4 regions of the Glutamicibacter bergerei genome follow, and region 1 is predicted to be linked to each of the others. Evidence: riboswitches for the same ligand, from Rfam matches in the RefSeq annotation. Region 1 holds a riboswitch; each other region holds the start of a gene.
The links. Region 1 has a riboswitch for S-adenosylmethionine ahead of ACX5K5_RS01355 (methionine ABC transporter ATP-binding protein). Riboswitches for the same ligand answer to the same signal wherever they lie in the genome.
Positions count from the first base shown of each region.

Region 2: linked by a shared signal. The riboswitch ahead of ACX5K5_RS16315 (flavin reductase family protein) and the one ahead of ACX5K5_RS01355 (methionine ABC transporter ATP-binding protein) in region 1 are both predicted to bind S-adenosylmethionine.
Region 3: linked by a shared signal. The riboswitch ahead of ACX5K5_RS03210 (O-acetylhomoserine aminocarboxypropyltransferase/cysteine synthase family protein) and the one ahead of ACX5K5_RS01355 (methionine ABC transporter ATP-binding protein) in region 1 are both predicted to bind S-adenosylmethionine.
Region 4: linked by a shared signal. The riboswitch ahead of ACX5K5_RS04150 (bifunctional o-acetylhomoserine/o-acetylserine sulfhydrylase) and the one ahead of ACX5K5_RS01355 (methionine ABC transporter ATP-binding protein) in region 1 are both predicted to bind S-adenosylmethionine.

Region 1 is NZ_CM137131.1:283,610-288,189, reverse strand. Features, by position in the region: gene ACX5K5_RS01365 (MetQ/NlpA family ABC transporter substrate-binding protein) at 1-22, opposite strand, end outside; gene ACX5K5_RS01360 (methionine ABC transporter permease) at 48-743, opposite strand; gene ACX5K5_RS01355 (methionine ABC transporter ATP-binding protein) at 740-1,774, opposite strand; SAM riboswitch class I at 1,921-2,011, opposite strand; gene ACX5K5_RS01350 (ASCH domain-containing protein) at 2,281-2,802, opposite strand; gene ggt (gamma-glutamyltransferase) at 3,215-4,580, shown strand, end outside.
Region 2 is NZ_CM137131.1:3,537,393-3,541,972, reverse strand. Features, by position in the region: gene ACX5K5_RS16325 (acyl--CoA ligase family protein) at 1-1,230, opposite strand, end outside; gene ACX5K5_RS16320 (PQQ-dependent sugar dehydrogenase) at 1,389-2,492, opposite strand; SAM riboswitch class IV at 2,682-2,797, shown strand; gene ACX5K5_RS16315 (flavin reductase family protein) at 2,904-3,404, shown strand; gene dnaB (replicative DNA helicase) at 4,053-4,580, shown strand, end outside.
Region 3 is NZ_CM137131.1:688,393-692,972, forward strand. Features, by position in the region: gene ACX5K5_RS03200 (DUF1852 domain-containing protein) at 1-148, opposite strand, end outside; gene ACX5K5_RS03205 (LysR family transcriptional regulator) at 271-1,212, shown strand; SAM riboswitch class I at 1,445-1,535, shown strand; gene ACX5K5_RS03210 (O-acetylhomoserine aminocarboxypropyltransferase/cysteine synthase family protein) at 1,624-2,925, shown strand; gene ACX5K5_RS03215 (cystathionine gamma-synthase) at 2,925-4,124, shown strand; gene ACX5K5_RS03220 (HNH endonuclease signature motif containing protein) at 4,184-4,580, shown strand, end outside.
Region 4 is NZ_CM137131.1:890,373-894,952, forward strand. Features, by position in the region: gene ACX5K5_RS04140 (GNAT family acetyltransferase) at 1-148, shown strand, start outside; gene ACX5K5_RS04145 (VOC family protein) at 215-859, opposite strand; SAM riboswitch class IV at 1,034-1,151, shown strand; gene ACX5K5_RS04150 (bifunctional o-acetylhomoserine/o-acetylserine sulfhydrylase) at 1,244-2,587, shown strand; gene metX (homoserine O-acetyltransferase MetX) at 2,590-3,735, shown strand; gene ACX5K5_RS04160 (SGNH/GDSL hydrolase family protein) at 3,828-4,580, opposite strand, start outside.

The sequences.
Region 1 (4,580 bases):
GGCCATTGGGTGAAGTTGTCATGATCTTCTCGTTTGTTTGAGGGCGCTTAGGGGCGTGCCAGCGCACGGGCGATACGGTCGCCGAGGAATTGGACTATTTGCACGGTCACGATCAGTGCGAGGATGGTCGCAATCATGACGTTCATATCAAAACGCTGGTATCCGTAGGTCACCGCAAGATATCCGATACCACCGGCTCCGATAGTTCCGGCGATCGCCGAGTACTCGACCATGGAGATGGTGTTCAGTGTGATCGCTGAGGCAAGTGCTGGCAACGCCTCGCGTACTTGAGTGGAGCCAATGATTTGCAACGGGGATCCACCGGTCACCAAACCGACTGCAAGGTTTTCCTTGGGCAGGTCGTTCAACGCGTTTTGTACTAAACGGGCGAAGAATGGAATACCCGCAATAGTCATGGGTACAATGGCAGCCCAGATGCCGATGGTAGTTCCCGTGATCCATTTGGTGAAAGGAATAATGGCAGCCATCAAGACTAGGAAGGGCAGCGAGCGGCCCATATTCACGATCCAGCTCAATGTGGCATGGCTCTGCGTGTGCGGGAAGAGGCCTCGCCTGTCGGTGTTGAACAGAGCCAGTCCCATGATGCCGCCAAAAATGATCACTAAGACCATCACGATTCCTACCATGGCCCAGGTCTCTGCGTAGGCAGGGAGCATCAGGGAACCCAGCTCACTCCACGGGGTATCTGTACCCACAGTGACGCTTTCGGTTGGAAGACTCATACCGTCACCTCGATTCGTGTTTCACCATTGATCTTGTCTGTGCGCAACGCCTGCGAATGGGCGGTGGCGTGTAGTCCCCAACCGTCGAGTACCTCGATGGCTCGTGCTTCGCCGATACCAGATAGCCCTATTTCAACGCGGCCCAGCGTGCCTTCTTGGTGGGCTTCTACGGATCCGCCAAGCAGTGCCACCGTGGCACCATATTCGCTGCCTAATTTGGAAATCCATGAAGGATCAATCTGCGTCCCGCGGTAAGCGACGGTCAAGGCAAAGTCGTAACCGGCTGGCACCAGGTCTGGGTGCAAGGGCAAAAGCTTGGAACCAGTTACCGATTCCGGGTTTGCCACCAGTGCGCGCAGTTCGCCGTATTCGGCGATTCGGCCACCATCTAGCTGTGCCACGCGGTCGGCGATATGACGTACCACATCCATCTCGTGGGTAATCAAGATGATTGCCAGCCCGAGGTCGGTACGTAAGGAAGCGAGCAGTTCGAGGATCTGCGCAGTTGCTTCCGGGTCGAGGCCCGAGGTTGCCTCGTCGGAGAGCAGCAGTCGCGGGCGCAGGGCCAGAGCCCTAGCTATACCCACGCGTTGGCGCTGCCCACCGGAGAGTTCGCCCGGATAGGAATTGGCGCGGTCGGCCAACCCGACTCGTTCTAAAAGCTCGGCAACTCGATGTTCCATCTCATGATGGACTACTCCGAGGTTGCGCAGCGGCAACGCCACATTTTCGGCGACTGTCATGCGGCGCAGCAGAGCCGAATTCTGGAAGATCGTGCCAATGGCACGGCGTTCGGCACGCAAGGCCTTGCCTGAGAGGATCGAAAGGTCTTTGCCATCGACCAAGATCTGCCCACTGCTGGGCTTCTCCAAGAGGGAGATGCAGTGGGACAGCGTGGATTTCCCTGCGCCCGAGGGACCAACCACGGCGGTGATGCTGCCCGCTTGGACCTCCAGATCAATTCCTTTGAGGACCTGTACCCGACCCTGGGCCGTGTCGTAGTGCTTGTGTAGCTGACGGATCTCAATCATTTGAGGGCCCGAAGAAAGTTGTTTGCATTTGTTCTCCCTGGTGCTGGCGCCGCGCAGAGCCCGAGTCAAGTTTGAGCTGCAGACTCGCAATGTAGCGGCGTGAGGCAGCTACGGAATCTTGCAGAACAGTGTTGTATCTACGGACCGCTCCATCGGTCCTGGCGGTAGCACCGGCCCCTCTCGGGGTGGTTGCTGCGACGTCTACGAGCCAGGTCTCTCAGTCGCTCTGGATGGTTACCATTCGATGTCTGAATCGAACAGTTTCAGTCTGTCCTCGAGCAGCTTCCATGAACAACCATGACGTTATAAATGCGTCATGTAGTCACCATCGGTGCTCAGCTAGCAGTAAAACGGGCCATAAATGCGGTACTCACTCGTCATATTTCGCTGAGTGACGGCGCAAGGCGTACATCTTGACTTAAGAACTTAATTCAAACGCCATGATGATCCCCTTCAAGGGCGCAAGGCAAAAATCCTGAACAGCAAGGTAGAGAAAATTATGAGCCTTAAATCTGCTTGCGCGGCCAGACTACCTCGAAGCTTTCGCATACGATGCGTTCACCGGGGATGCTGGTGATTGCCGGTTCCCACTGCTTGGCAAAATCTGCTTGCTGCGTCCGCTTCCAGAACTTCTCGTGCTCCCGGCGCCAGCTAGCCAAGCTACGGTCGTCCTCGCCCTCGGCATAGGCGAATTCGGCATCCACCTGGTCGAATGATCTCAGCGTCACCTCGCTGGTCCGCAGGATAACTTGTGGCGTCCCGGTGCCGTCGCAAGCAATCCAGTGCGAGCCGACCTGCGGGAGGGGTTCGTTCTCGGCAAGGTACTCGTTTTCGAGGCTTGAGGTGGCATGTTTCTGCCCGTGGGTTACTTCTCGCAATAACGAGTCGGCCAGCGCAGGGCTGTCTCCGAAGTATTCCACCACGTAGTCACCCGGGTCGCTGGCGCAGCTTTGCCGGTAGTCATCCCACATCTGTGCGGCTGAGGCGAGATCTAGCGGTGGCATCTCGGCGGCGTGTTCGTTGCTCATGCTCTTAGCCTAAGCGCAGTCCGGCCACCGCAGTTGTTGACCTCGGCGATTGTTTGAATGTTCCCGTGTTGGCGTGAGCTTGGGTAGCCAGTCTCATGGCGATCGCGGGGTGATCCGTTGGCCTCTTCGGCCATGCAAACGCAACGCGCCCTCAGCTTGGAAAGCGCAAAGCCCTCGCCGGCTAGAAAGGTTTCCGATAGTGGCAGTAACCGACGAATCAGATGAACTTGATGACTACGCATTCGCGCCGAGAGCGCCCGGCCGTGTTGGCGAAACCTAAGTTAAAGTATGTCCCGACCTGCGCGAAATTGCGGACAAGCTTGCACAGTGACGCGTGTCACGGAACTCGTCTCGGGGGTTTCTCCCGTAAATTGGCGCATACTTCATCCCCACCTTTTCAGGAGATCAAAGAATGTCACGAGCATGTACGAGAGCTATTGCCAGCGTCGCGGCACTCGCACTGGGACTGGGTACTTTCACCGCCCTTCCGGCCAACGCCGATCCCAGGGCAACCGACAAAACTCCAACAGCCAAAGGCAGCGGCGGCGCTGTCTCATCCGTGGACCCCGAAGCGACCGCCGCCGGCATTGAAATCCTACGCAAAGGCGGCAACGCAGTTGATGCGGCTGTCGCAACCGCGGCAGCGCTGGGCGTGACCGAACCTTATAGCGCGGGTATCGGTGGCGGCGGCTATTTCATGTACTACGACTCAAAAACCGGAAAGATCAGCACCATTGACGGCCGCGAGACAGCACCGGCAGCAATACCCCACGATGCCTTTGTCGACCCGGAAACCGGCAAACCCTACAATTTCACGCCCGAACTGGTGACTAGCGGCGTGGCGGTAGGAGTACCGGGAACTCTAGCCACCTGGCAGCGTGCATTGGATAATTGGGGTTCCCAAAGCTTGAAGAAAGTTTTGCGCCCGGCCACCCAGGTGGCCTCACGCGGTTTTGTCGTCGATGAAAACTTCCGTGAACAGACCCTTGATAACAAGGAACGCTTCGCTGCCTTCAGCTCGACGAGCGAACTTTTCCTGCCCGATGGCGATGCACCCCAGGTTGGCAGCATCTTCAAGAACCCGGATCTTGCCCAAACCTACCGGTTACTTGCCAAGCAGGGCCCCTCAGCGTTCTACCAGGGCGAGATGGCCGAGGAAATATCCCAGACGGTGCAAGCTCCACCCAAGGTTGAAGACACCGAGCTCCCGGTTCCAGCCGGGTATGTGAGCACCGCCGACCTGGCAGACTACGAGGTTGCGGAGCAGCAGCCAACCAAGGTGACCTACCGTGGACTGGATGTCTTTGGCATGGCACCATCGTCCAGCGGAGGAACCACCATCGGAGAATCGCTGAACATTCTTGGCGAATTCGACCTCACAGGCATGGAGCGGCCCTCCGCGCTTCACCACTACTTTGAAGCGACGGCCTTGGCTTATGCCGATCGTGGCAAGTTTGTGGGCGACCCGGCATTTGTGGATGTTCCCACCGCAACCCTGACCGACAAGCTGTTCGGCGTCGACCGGGCGTGCGCGATAAACCCCGAACGGGCCGCGGTGAAGCCGGTAGCGCCGGGCGACATTGAGGGCTACGACGGAACGTGCCCGGCGGCAACCAGCGAACCGGTGATTGAGCAGGATACCGAGAATATTTCCACCACCCATCTTTCGGTGGTGGACCGCTGGGGCAACGTCGTTTCCTACACACTAACCATTGAGCAGACCGGCGGTTCGGGAATGGTGGTGCCGGAGCGCGGCTTCCTGCTGAATAACGAGCTGA
Region 2 (4,580 bases), 340 kb from region 1:
GTGGAACCAGCCGCCGGCAAATGCCTGTTCTGTGGCCGCTTCGTCACGGTAGTAGCCAATCATGACGTTGTTTCCGCGCAAAACAATCTCACCCATGGTCTGTCCATCGGCGGGAACATCGCCCATATTCTCGTCAACTATCCGGGCGCTTTCTGCGGTCAGCATGCCCACGCCCTGGCGGGAGAGCAGGGATGCACGCTCATCTTCGCCCAGCTGATTCCACTCGTCTTGGTATTCACAGATCGTGTAGGGACCATAGACCTCAGTCAGGCCGTACACGTGGACTACCTCGATACCCAATTTTTGGAGCTTGGCGATAATTGCTGGCGAAGGTGGTGCGCCCGCGGTGGTGATGCGCAGTGGTGCCTGGAGCGGGTGAGCGCGCGGCGCATCGGCAATGATCGAGCAGACCGTGGGAGCCCCGCAGAGGTGTGTTGCGCCAAGTTCTTCAATGCCATCCCAGACTGCATCTTCGCGGACACCACGCAGGCAAAGGTGGGTGCCGCCGGCTGCGGTGACCGCCCAGGGTGTGCACCACCCATTGCAGTGGAACATTGGCAGTGTCCAGAGGTAGCGGGTTTGGGTGGTGAATCCCTGGTGGTGCGCCTCGGAGAGCGAGTTCAGGTAGCTGCCGCGATGCGAGTAGAGCACTCCCTTGGGTTTCCCCGTGGTGCCCGAGGTGTAGTTCAAGGCGATGGGTGCGCGCTCATCTGCCACCTCGTAGGCCAGCGGTTCCGCCGTCGAGACAGTATCAAGCAGCTCCTCTAGCGTCCCGTCCACCGCAACCTCGGGGCGTTGGCCGGTGTACTGGTCGTCGGTGATCTCAATCAGTGCTTCGAGGCTCAGAATCTCGGCACGCAAGGTTGAAGTATTAGCCAACAGCTCGGTGTCGGCAAAAAGTATCTTCGCCTCGGAGTGATCCATGATGTAGCGCAGCTCGTGGGCGGTGAGTCGCGTATTTAAAGCGATCAGCACGCCTCCTGCCAGTGGTACCGCGTAGTGCGCCATCAGCATTTCTGGAGTATTGGGGGCCAACACGGCTACCCGGTCACCTGGGTTAATACGCGTCCTGATGGCCTGCGCAAAGCGTTGCACACGGGACTCAAATTGTGCGTAGCTGTAATTTCGTGAGCCGTGAATGATCGCGGTCTTGGATGGATAAACCTCGGCCGAACGCTGTAGGAAACGCAGAGGGGTGAGTTCCGAATGGTTTGCCTGAGTCATGACCATGTGCGCGACATCCTTCGATTCATCGTTGTGGTTTACTTCAATTTGCAGATGTGAGCTGAAGCACTTCCATCTAATATCGTGGCATGAACCGCAGGGTCAAACAAAGAAACGCAGTCTCATTGCGTCGAGTGGGCGAAATTCAGCGGTCAGTGACTATGTCACTGACTAAACTTTGCGGGAAAAATACCGAGAATCTTGTCATCAGATTCCTGCGCGGTACCGCGGCCATCGGTGTTATTGGTCAATACCCAAAGCTCTCCGGCAGCAGTGACCGCTGCGTCCCGAAACCTTCCGTAGCTGCCGGTGAAGGCTTCGGTGGAATCACTCGGTGAGTTCAAATCGATGATTCGCAACCGTTCACCACGCAAGTTAGCCACATAAAGTACGTCCTGGTGAATGCTCATGCCACTAGGGCTCGCAGACTCAGTGCTCCATTGCTGGAGCGGGTCAACGTAGTCAGCATTATTGGCGATACCTTCGGTGACCGGCCACCCGTAGTTAGCACCCGCTCTGATCAGGTTCAGCTCGTCCCAGCGGTTTTGCCCAAACTCGCTGGCGTACATGGTTCCATCGCTAGCCCAGGCGAGTCCCTGCGGATTACGATGACCGAAGCTAAACACCGGAGAATCGGGAAAAGGATTATCTTCCGGAACTTCACCGTTGATGGTTAGTCGCAAGATCTTTCCGCCGAAGCTGTCTAGGTCTTGGGCCAAAGATTCATTTCCGGCATCACCAACGGTTGCGTAGAGCATCAAATCTGGTCCGATGGCCAACCGTCCGCCATTGTGGATCGTTGCCGAAGGTAGCCCTGAAATAAGCGTTTGTGGATTTGTGAGGCTCAGATTTCCAGCCTCTCCAGTTACCTCAAAGCGCTGGATTCGATTCCCATCGGCGGCGGTCGAATAGGCGAACAGGTATGGCCGTTGATAAGCCAGCCCGAGCAGTCCACCCTCACCACCATGAACTACGTCGTTGAGTTTGCTAACTTGCCGCTGATTTCCTTCCGTGTCTATTTCCAATATTCGTCCAGAATCACGTTCTGAAACCAAGAGCGTACTCTCCGCGAAAACCATTGACCAGGGAGCATTTAGCTCATCGGCAACGATGCGGGGTTCGGCTGTTTGTGATGCAGAACCACTGTTGGAGACGTTGACTGGTGGTGCTGATGGCTGCGCAGTGCAGGCCGTTATGGAAACAGCGCAGGCCAGGGCAATACCGAGGTAAGCAGTGGTTTTACCGATGGCTACTGGTCCGGGACGCATGGGATCAGGCTAGCAACTTTGGTTTAATGCGCAAGGGAGTATTGGGATAAGTCTGAGCAGCGCTAAAAATGAATAATTTTCTGATTTGCCAACAAAAAATGGGTGCTCATCGAATTTCAGCTCGAATATTTCGATTTGCGAAGCGATTTGTTTGACGGTTACGCACGTTGCCCAATATCGTTTAATCAGAATCATGAGCGTCAGCAAAAGCCCTGGCTAGCTGGCCGGCAACCCTCTATACGGTAGCGGGGTGCTCCAGGTGAGGATTCGGTGTCGTGCAACACCGCACGATACAAGTACCGCACATCGAGGCGTAAAACCTTCGACGGCGGGCCAAAGTAAGCAGTAGGTGCTTTTGTCCTGTCGCCGACCGTCGCCGTACCGATGTGTATGAAGTAAAGGAAGCAAAGCATGTCTTTGAATCAAGAGCTTGACGCGCTGACGTTACGCAAAGTTTTCGCGCAGCACCCATCCGGAGTTGCCGCGCTTTGCGCCGATATCGACGGTGAGAAGACGGGAATTGTTGCCTCCTCGTTCACCGTGGGGGTCTCACTGGAACCCGCGTTAGTGATGTTTGCGGTGCAGAAAACCTCAAATACCTGGCCAAAGTTGCGCGGTGCTAACCGCATAGGTGTCTCAGTGCTCAGTGAGCGCAATGAAGGAGTCTGCGGGCAGATCGCATCGAAGAAGGGCGATCGGTTCCTCGGTATTAATACACACAGTAGCGCCGATGGTTCATTGTTCATTGAGGACTCCACACTATGGCTCGACACCTCAATTTATAGTGAGGTAGAAGCGGGAGATCACTGGGTGGTACTGCTAGAAGTTCATGGCCATAAGCTGGCCGAGCATCTTCCATCGATCTTCCATGATTCACGATTTCACTCGTTACCGGTCCCGGAATTCGTCTAAATAGCTTTTTCGCGCCGCCGGCCTCTTGATCAAGAGGCCGGCGGCGCGATGCTGTTTAAGCAGTAGGTCTCGAGTTGATGCCGGGACTCCGTGCGTCACAAGTCGACGCGGGCGACTTTGAGCTTAATTGTGGATTACTTCGCCCAAAGTTACGACTCAGTAGCTTATAGTCGCTGTGACTACCGACTTCTAAGACTGTTGATTATCCACAAAACTGTCCACATGCATGTGGACAGTGCGTGGATAAGTTCCATCATAAGGCGAAATACACCGTAATTCCGGACTTTATCCTGTGGATAACGTAAGTTGAGAAGATTGTCTCTACAAAGAAATAAACTTTCTATCCACAGGCGTCAAAATATATTTATACTAGTCAACTCATAGTTCAATGAGTTTAAGTGTGGTAATCCACAAGCTTCTCCCCAAGTCACGCACAGGGTCATCCACAGCGAGAGCATGCTTATCCACAGATCTTGTGGATAACCGAGTTTACGGCTATAGATAAGAGACCTAGTGTTGGCTTTGGGACTGATATATCCACAGGTACCGCTGACGCTATAGCGTCGGTCGGCAGTGACATGCTTGAGCGTTGCCATCGGGGCACAAGGGTATTTCCCAGAGGTTCAATAGGGGATGGAAGTGTCTGTTATGAGTGCGGAACCGGTCTACGAAAGTCAGGGTTCTGAGGCGGGTCGTACCCCGCCGCAGGATATTCCTGCCGAAATGTCGGTTCTCGGCGGCATGATGCTGTCTAAAGATGCCATCGCCGACGTGGTTGAGGTGTTGCGTGGAACAGATTTTTATCGTCCAGCCCACGAGTCAATCTTCGATGCAATTATCGATCTCTACGGTCGTGGTGAACCTGCCGATGCAGTGACCGTCTCGGATCTGCTCACCAAGCGCAGCGAAATCGCCCGCGTCGGTGGAGCTGCCTATCTGCACAATCTCATCCAACAGGTACCAACGGCCGCAAACGCCGGCTACTACGCTGAGATTGTCCGTGAGCGGGCGGTGCTTCGCCGTCTGGTGGATGCCGGAACACGTATCGTGCAGATGGGTTACTCGCCAGATGGCGAAGTTGACGCCATCGTGAATGAAGCCCAGGCTGAGGTCTACAAGGTTGCCGAAAACCGAAATAGTGAAGACTACGTACGCCTCTCGGACATCATCGAAGGA
Region 3 (4,580 bases), 400 kb from region 1:
TCATCGTCAGGGCATTGCGAAGGTTCTCTTCGCGACGCTCTCCGCGTGCCAAATTGGCGAAGTTTGTCGTGGTTCGAGAATTCGCCGAAGGGGAGTAATTCTCGTCGAATCTGGTGGTGCTAATGCTGAAATTTAATGCGTCTGCCATGACGGCCAATCTGTATTTGGGAGGCCTGGGCAGGCCGAGGGGATGTCGTTGCGTCAATCATGCAGGGTGATTCTTGATATCGGGTAACTCGATATAACTATGGATTCATATAGACTCTGGCTATGGTTCAGGGAACGAATGGTCTGACACTGCAGCAACTTCGCTATTTCGTGGCGGTCGCCTCGGAGGGCTCGATCTCCGCTGCCGCCGACCTGATTTACGTCGCACAGCCCAGCATGTCCTCAGCGATGAAGGAGCTTGAATCACGGGTGGGGCGCACCTTGCTGATGCGCTCGGCCAGGGGAGTGACACTCACCGCCGAAGGCGCCGAATTCCTCGGCTACGCCCGGCAGGTCCTGGAACAGGTGGAGCTTCTTGAGCACCGCTATCTCGGTCGCCCCTCGGCCCGGCGGCTGCTGGGCGTCTCCACTCAGCACTACTCCTTTTCGGTGGACGCTTTCGTGCGGATGGTGCAGGCCAGCGGGGCCGAGGAGTACCAGTTTTCGCTGCGCGAGACCCGCACCGAGCAGATCATCGAGGACGTGCGCACGCTGCGCAGCGACATCGGGATCCTGTACCGCAACGACTTCAACCGGAAGGTCATCGACAAGCTGCTGCGCGAATCGCGGCTGGTCTTCCACCCGCTGTTCCTGGCCGATCCGCACATTTTCATCTCGCGCAGCAACCCGCTGGCCACCCGAACCCAGGTCACGCTCGAAGACCTCGAAGACCTGCCCCGGCTGACCTTCGACCAGGGCGCGAATAATTCCTTCTACTTCGCCGAGGAGGTGCTCTCCACGCGCTCCAGCCAACGCGAAATCCAGGTCTCGGACCGCGCCACCATCTTCAACCTCATGATCGGCTTGGGCGGGTACACGATCTCCACCGGCATCATCAGCGACGAGCTGGACCCCTCCATCGTGGCCATCCCGCTAGCGATCGAGGAGCGCATCGAGATCGGCTGGATTGATCACGCTGCCATTCCGCTCACCGACCAGGCCCAGCGCTACCTGCAAGAAGTGCGAACGGTGGTCGCCAGCTTCGGGGTAGAAGTGCTTGGCTGAGCCGCCAGCAGCGTAACCCCCGGTCATCGAGCACCGGCACATCGTCACAAACTTCCAACAAAACCTCTACATCACGCCGATTCATCTCAAAAGGTCGCGTCATAAAGTGCTGCCGGCCACCTCGTCATCATGACAACGAGAAGTCATATGAAGCCTGGCGGCCTTGTATGAAGCCGGCCGCCCGATACCGCTTGCACCGTTTGCGTCCCATGGCCAACCATGGAGGAACAACAAACCATCAAGAGCGACTAAGAGATCTGGCTCGTTGACGTCGCAGCAACCATCGGGAAACCGAAAGGTGCTAATGCCAGGAACGATGGAGCAGTTCCGAACGCGTTTTTGCGTACTGTGCTTCGTGCCGCCGCACGATGCCAATCGGTGCACTCCCTCGCAGATAATCGAGGAGGAGCCATGAGCCAGGAAACCGACGCGGTGCACGCAGGGTACCGCCCGAGCGGAGACTTCCGCCCGATGCTGCCGCCGCTGCACAATTCCGCAGCCTACCAATTCGCATCGCATGCCGAAGCGATCGAGAAGTTCGCCCTGCGCCAGGCCGGCTTCACCTACTCGCGCACCGGCAACCCCACCGTTTCGATTCTCGAACAGCGCGTGGCCGCCCTGGAAGGCGGGGCCCACGCGGTGGCCACCGCCACCGGGCAGGCAGCCGTGGCCTTGTCCCTGCTGGCCCTGACCCAGGGACCCAAGCACATTGTGGCCTCTTCCTCGCTGTACGGCGGCACCGTGGACCTGTTCACCGACACCTTCGCCGACTTCGGCATCCGCATCAGCTTTGTCGACCAGGCCGACCCGTCCGCCTGGGCCGCTGCCATTGAGTCGGACACCCGGGCGTTCTTCTTGGAGTCCGTCTCCAACCCGCTGTGCACCGTGGCCGATCTGCCCGCCATCGCGGCGATCGCCCACGAGCACAACATCCCGGTGGTGGTCGACAACACCCTGGCCACCCCGCTGAATATTCGGCCTCTGGAACTCGGTGCCGACATCGTGGTGCACTCGGCCACCAAGGGCCTGGCCGGTCACGGCTCGGTGCTCGGCGGGGTAGTGGTGGACTCGGGGAAATTCGACTTCTCCGATGCCGCCCGCTGGCCGCAGATCGCCGCCCCGCGGGTGCGTCTGAACAACACCTCGCTGCTTGAGCGCCACGGACCGACCGCCTATGCGATGCTGGTGCGTTCCAAGTTCCTGCACGATCTGGGCCCGACCCTGGCCCCGGCCAGCGCCCAGGGCATCCTTGCAGGCATCGAGACGCTGCCGGTGCGCGCCGCCCACGTGCAGCGCAGCGTCACCAGGCTGATCGACGCGCTTGCCGAGTATCCGGGCATTGCCGCCATCCACCACCCTGCGCTGCCCGAGCACCCCAGCCACGAGCTGGCCCGGGCGCTGGCGCCGAAGGGCACCGGCTGCGTGCTGGCCATCGAGCTGGCCCACCCGGCCCTGGTTTCCCCGGTAATCGATGGGCTCAAGCTGATTTCCCTGGCCGCGAATGTGGGGGACACCCGCACCATGGTCTCCCACCCGGCGACCATGACGCACTGCCGGCTCTCGGAGCAGCAGCTGGCCGACGCCGGCCTGAACACCTCCACCCTGCGCCTGTCGGTCGGGCTGGAAGACCCCGCCGACCTGCTCGCCGACCTCACCCAGGCACTGGATCTGGCATTGGACCAGGCCCTGGCCCCACAAACCCAAGGAGCATGATGACTGGCTTCAACACCCTCGCCGTGCACGCCGGCCAGCACAAGGATCCGCACACCGGGGCGGTCGTGCCCCCGATCTACCAGACCAGCACCTTCATCCAGGACGGCATCAACGTGCTGCGTTCCGGGCATGAATACTCCCGCGGCTCGAACCCCACCCGCAACGGGTTCGAATCCCAGCTCACCGCGCTGGAAGGCGGCACCGCCGGCTTCTCCTTCGCCTCGGGGATCGCGGCCGAAGACGCGCTGCTGCGCGCAGTGCTGGAACCGGGCGACCACATCATCCTGGGCGCCGACGGCTACGGCGGCACCAACCGGCTGATCTCCAAGCTGCACAGCAAATGGGGGATCACCTCTTCGGCGGTGGACATCACCAGCCTGGATTCGGTGCGCGCCGCGGTGCGCCCGAATACCGCGCTGCTCTGGGTGGAGACTCCCTCCAACCCGCTGCTGGGCATCGCCGACCTGGCCGGCTGGGCGGACATCGCCCGCGAACACGGCGCCCTGCTGGTCGTGGACAACACCTTCGCCACCCCGTACCTGCAGCGGCCGCTGGATTTCGGAGCCCACGCGGTGGTCCACTCCACCACCAAGTACATCGGCGGGCACTCCGATGTGCTCGGCGGGGCCATCATCGTGGCCGACCACCTCTTCCGCGGCCAATCCCTGGCCGAAGCGGTGGGCTATCAGCAGTTCGCCGGCGGCGCGGTGGCCGGACCGCAGGATTCCTACCTGGCAGCCCGCGGCTTGAAGACCTTGGGCCTGCGCATGGAACGCCACTGCGCTTCGGCGGACAAGCTGGCCCGCTGGCTCGATGCGCAGCCCGAGGTCACCCGGGTCTACTACCCGGGGCTGGAAAGCCACCCCGGCCACGAGCTGGCCAAGCGCCAGCAGCGTGGTTTTGGAGGCATCGTCTCGCTGCAACTCACCAATGAAGCAGCGGCCCGCGCCTTCGCCGAATCCATGGAGTACTTCCAGCTCTCGGTCTCTCTGGGCGGCGTCGAATCCCTGGTCTGCTACCCGCGCGAAATGACCCACGCCTCACTGATCGGCACCGAGCTGGAAATCCCGGCCAACCTGGTCCGCCTTTCGGTGGGCATCGAGGAACCGGAGGACCTCATCAACGATCTCACCGCCGGGCTGGCCGCCGCACGCTCCGCTGTCATGAACGTCCCACGCCCCGCCATGGCTTCCGCCTAGTTATCCACATTCGTCAGCAGCACAACCCCAACATTGCGCGAAGGCACCATGCTGTGTTCATGACAGCATCCATGAACGCAGCCTTGAGGCAGCTGGCGGAGGCAGCCAGCTTGGTCGCCTCCGCCACGGCAGCGCTCGCCCAGCCAGATCTTCCCGCTGGGCACGCCGCCTACTTTGCGATGCTCACCGAACACCTCGGGCAACAGCTCACCCGCGCACAGATTCACGCCGCCGAAGCGGCACGCCGCACCGGTGCACACAAACTCGACCAAGAGTCTCTCCAAGCGATCAGCGACGCGGGCCCGAAACCCACCGCGCAGGATGTGGACGCCACCGTGGGGCGCACCACCAGCGGACGCACACACTTTAGGCACACCGCGGACCTCTTGCATGGCTGGTTGGGTATCCCGTTGTCTACCGCACGGGATCGCTTGGTGCAGGCCGATTGCCTGATCG
Region 4 (4,580 bases), 610 kb from region 1:
GGGGGCAGCGTCGCGTTGGCTTGCTGAACAAGGGGTGCCCAAAGTACAGCTCATGGTGCGTACCGAGAACACTGATGTGATCGGATTTTACGAGCGGCTAGGCTACGAAGCTCAAGAAGTGGTGGTCCTAGGCAAAAGGCTTGGATAGTTGGAACGACAAAGGGTAGGCGAGGACGTTGCCGTCCGCACCTACCCTTTATTTCGACGTTCTTTGTTATAGCGTGACCAAACCATTGTCGGTTTCAAAGGTGACCGACAAGATGCCCGGAGTGCCGTTGGGTGCTTCGTATTCCATGCTCACCGCGCCAAGATTGACGTTCTCTGGCTGGCCTAGCCAGTCTAGGACGCGGTCGCGGGAACCAGCGATAGTGATGCTTTGAATCGCACCTACAGGCTCTAGAGCCTTCGAAGGGTGCAAATCCTCCGTTCCTGCGTCCCAGCGAAGCAAATACGGAACCTGCGGATCAGCGATGAGCCCCTTGATTCCAACTTGCTGCCAGGTGAGTTCGCGGCCGTCTGGGAACTTGCGGTTTCCCGGAACAGATTTACGTCCCAGCCGCTCTTCGGCGCTGGAGAGGTCTTCAACGGAAACGCACCATCCCATCCAGCCGCCGCCAAGCTCGGAGCGGGCTCGTACTGCCTGCCCAAACGGTGCTTTGTCGCTGGAAGGGTGGTTTAGAACTTCAACAACTTCTAGGTACTGGTTGTGCTTGAGCGGGAAAATTACATTCCGCGTTCCAAAACGCGGATGTACGCCCCCCTTGACGAATTCCAGGCCCAAAGCCTTGGAGATTCTTTCGGCGGTTGGCATGAGCCCATCGGGGCCACATGCGTAACTAACGTGATCTAGCCTCATCATGTGCCCCATCATGTCACTATGTGATCTCAGTCTCGACTTAGGCGACCCTAAGTGGTAATGGTGGGATCGAACAGTCTGCATAAATTTCTTCATTAAAGATCTATATGACCGATTGAGTCACGTTAAGCTATCTCATATTGCCAAATTCTTCGGCTATCGGGCAGACTTGAGTCAGGTCATGAGTCCCAGTAACAAGCCCCGGCTTACTGGGCGGCAACCCTCCGCCGCGGTGGGGTGCCCCGGGTGAAGACCTGGCCCTCGACGCACCAAGCGTTGAGGACAAGCGCGGGTTACCCCCTTCGAAAGCTCCTCGACGAGGAATTTGCCGTCGGTGTGTTTTTGAGTGGTGTACCCCCATAGTCGACAAACAATATGGAGGAAACCATGAGTAACAACTGGTCTTTTGAAACACGCCAGATCCATTCCGGGCAGCAACCAGATCCGGTCACCGGTGCGCGTGCCCTGCCGATTTTCCAAACCACGTCTTTTGTTTTCCCGAACGCCGAGAGCGCCGCGGCTCGCTTCGCACTGCAGGAGCTGGAGCCGATTTACACCCGTATCGGTAATCCAACGCAGGAAGCGGTCGAAAACCGTATCGCGGATCTTGAAGGCGGCGTCGGCGCACTGCTGGTCGCCTCGGGGCAGGCAGCAACCACCCTCGCAATTCTCAACTTGGCTCAGTCTGGAGACCACTTGGTGGCCAGCCCGAGCCTCTACGGTGGAACGCAGAACCTGCTCAAGCACACGCTGCGCAAGCTCGGTATCGAGGTCACCTTCGTGGCGGATCCAGACAACTTGGATCAGTGGCGTGCAGCGGTGAAGCCAAATACCAAGGCCTTCTTCGGTGAAGTCGTCTCCAACCCGCGCCAAGACATTTTGGACATCGAGGGAGTCTCACAGATTGCCCATGAGGTCGGGGTTCCACTGCTGGTTGATAACACCTTGGCAACCCCATATCTGATCCGCCCCATCGAGTGGGGCGCGGATATCGTCATCCACTCGGCCACCAAGTACCTCGGTGGTCACGGCACCGCCATTGCCGGCGTAATCGTGGACTCGGGCAAATTTGATTTTGCGAAGGATCCGGAACGTTTCCCGGACTTCAACACCCCCGATGAGTCCTACAACGGTTTGGTGTTCGCCCGCGATCTGGGCGTTGATGGCATCCTTGGTGCCAATCTTGCCTACATTCTGAAGGCTCGCGTGCAGTTGCTCCGCGATCTGGGCGCGGCTGTCGCACCGTTTAATGCTTTCCTTATTGCTCAAGGTCTGGAGACTTTGTCTCTGCGTATCGAGCGTCACGTGCAAAACGCGAAGGAAGTAGCCGTCTGGCTTGAAAGCCAGGAGCAGGTTGAAAAGGTCGCTTACGCTGGCCTGCCTTCCTCGCCGTGGTTTGAACGCGGACAGAAGTACTCGGCAAAGGGTGTCGGCGCGATTATTGCCTTCGATATTGCTGGTGGACTCGAAGCTGGCAAGGCTTTTGTGGATGCGCTGGAGCTGCATTCACATGTGGCCAACCTCGGTGACGTTCGTTCGCTCGTCATCCACCCGGCGTCGACCACCCACGCGCAATTGACCGAAGACGAACGTCTGGCCGCCGGTGTGCGTCCGGGCCTCGTTCGGTTGAGTGTGGGACTTGAAAACATCAAGGATATTCTCGCTGATCTGCAACTTGGTTTTGCTGCCACTAAGCAGCTCTCTCACCAGGAATTGCAGGAAACCCTTTAGGCATGGCATCCATAGTGACTACCGAAGAAACTCTGCCATCGCAGGAACTTACCGACGGGCAAGACGGCATTTTGCGTCGTGCGTTCGTGGGGGAGTACACCTTCGAAACCGGTGGCTACCTACCGCAGATCGAGTTGGCCTACGAAACATGGGGCCAGCTTAACGCGGAGGGGACCAACGCGGTGCTGGTGAAGCACGCGTTGACCGGTGATGCGCACGTATCGCGCGGAGATTCGCAGACCCCGGGCTGGTGGGAAGATTTTGTCGGCCCCGGGCTAACTGTTGATACCGACAAGTATTTTGTCGTGGCCATCAACATCATCGGTGGTTGCAATGGGTCCACCGGACCTAGTTCGCCAGATGAGCACGGCAACGCCTGGGGTTCACGCTTCCCCTTTATTACCATCAAGGATTCCGTGCGCCTCGAAGCGCGGTTGGCCGACCTGCTCGGGGTGCACTCCTGGCATACGGTCATCGGCGGTTCCATGGGTGGGGCACGAGCCCTTGAATGGGCGGTTGAATTCCCGCAACGCGTAAAGAACGTGGTGGTGATGGCCTCCACGGCGCAAGCCACGGCAGAACAGATCGCTTTTGCGCAGGTGCAGACCGAGGCCATTCGCCTCGATCCCAACTTTGCGCAGGGCGACTACTATGCCAACGGAGTGCGCCCGGATGCCGGATTGGGCCTGGCTCGACGCCTGGCGCATATTACCTATCGTTCGGAGGCTGAGCTTGAAGCGCGGTTTGCGCGTAATGCGCAGACCGGCGAACAGCCGTTTGTTACAACACGCGGCCCACGCGGCCGATACCAGGTGGAAAGCTATCTTGATCACCAGGCGACCAAGCTGGTTCATCGTTTTGACGCGAATAGCTACCTGGTGCTCACCGAGGCTTTGATGAGCCATGACGTGGCGCGCGGTTACGAATCGCTCACGGTTGCGCTGGCTCGACTGGAGAAGGTGAATGTGGTGGTCGCCGCGGTCAACAGCGACCGGTTGTACTTCCCGGCGCAGTCTGAACTGCTCGCCGCCTCGTTGCCGAAGCCTAAGCCGGTGCATTACATCGATTCACCGATTGGACATGACGGTTTCCTGACGGACGCCAAGCAACTTGGACCGGTACTGACCGCCCTAGTCTTTGATGACTAAGGGCTAAAAACTAAGCAGTCATATACATTTGGGACGTGGATTGTCGCACCAGTAATCGGTGCAACAAACCACGTCCCATTTGTTTTGTGTCTTTATTTTTGTCCGGGAGCGCTATCTCCAGCACCCAGCGAGGCATTCGGCGGCTGCACGGCGAAGGGCGTGGGAAGCGGTCTTTTTGCGCTAACTCCATCACCGGAAGACTGGTGGCGAATCCTGCGCAGGATCCACGGACCAAAGTACTCGCGAGCCCATTGCAGGTCTTCAATTCGTGCTTCGCGCCAGCTTCGGGTTGCGTGTTCTAATTGCGCGTCCATGACGCGTTCGTGGGGAACGTTCAGTGCATCGAGCACCATTGCGGAGATCACTTGGTGGCCCGCGGGGGAAAAGTGCAAGCGATCCGGATCCCACATTTGTGTTTGGCGCAGCTCGCTCAATGCCCAGAGATCTCCCACGACTGCGTCATGACGTTGGGCGATGGCACGGACGTTTTCGTTGTAAATTGCGACCTTGCCACGAATCCCACCAAGTACCGGGGTGTCGCGAATGTCCGGGCCGGTCAGTAAAACAATGGTGGCCCCAGTGCCACTTAACTCATTGATGGCGCCATCTAGCTTTTCGGCGATTTTATCCGGGTCGCCGCCGGGCCGGATGACATCATTTCCGCCCGCGCAAATGCTGATCAAATCCGGTTTAAGCGCGATTGCTGGTTCAAGCTGTTCTGCAACTATTTGATTGATTAGCCGTCCGCGGATGGCTAAGTTTGCATAGGCGAAATCCGGAACGGTGGTACTTAATTGCTGGGCGACGCGGTCAGCCCACCCACGATGTCTTCCCGGATTGTGCGG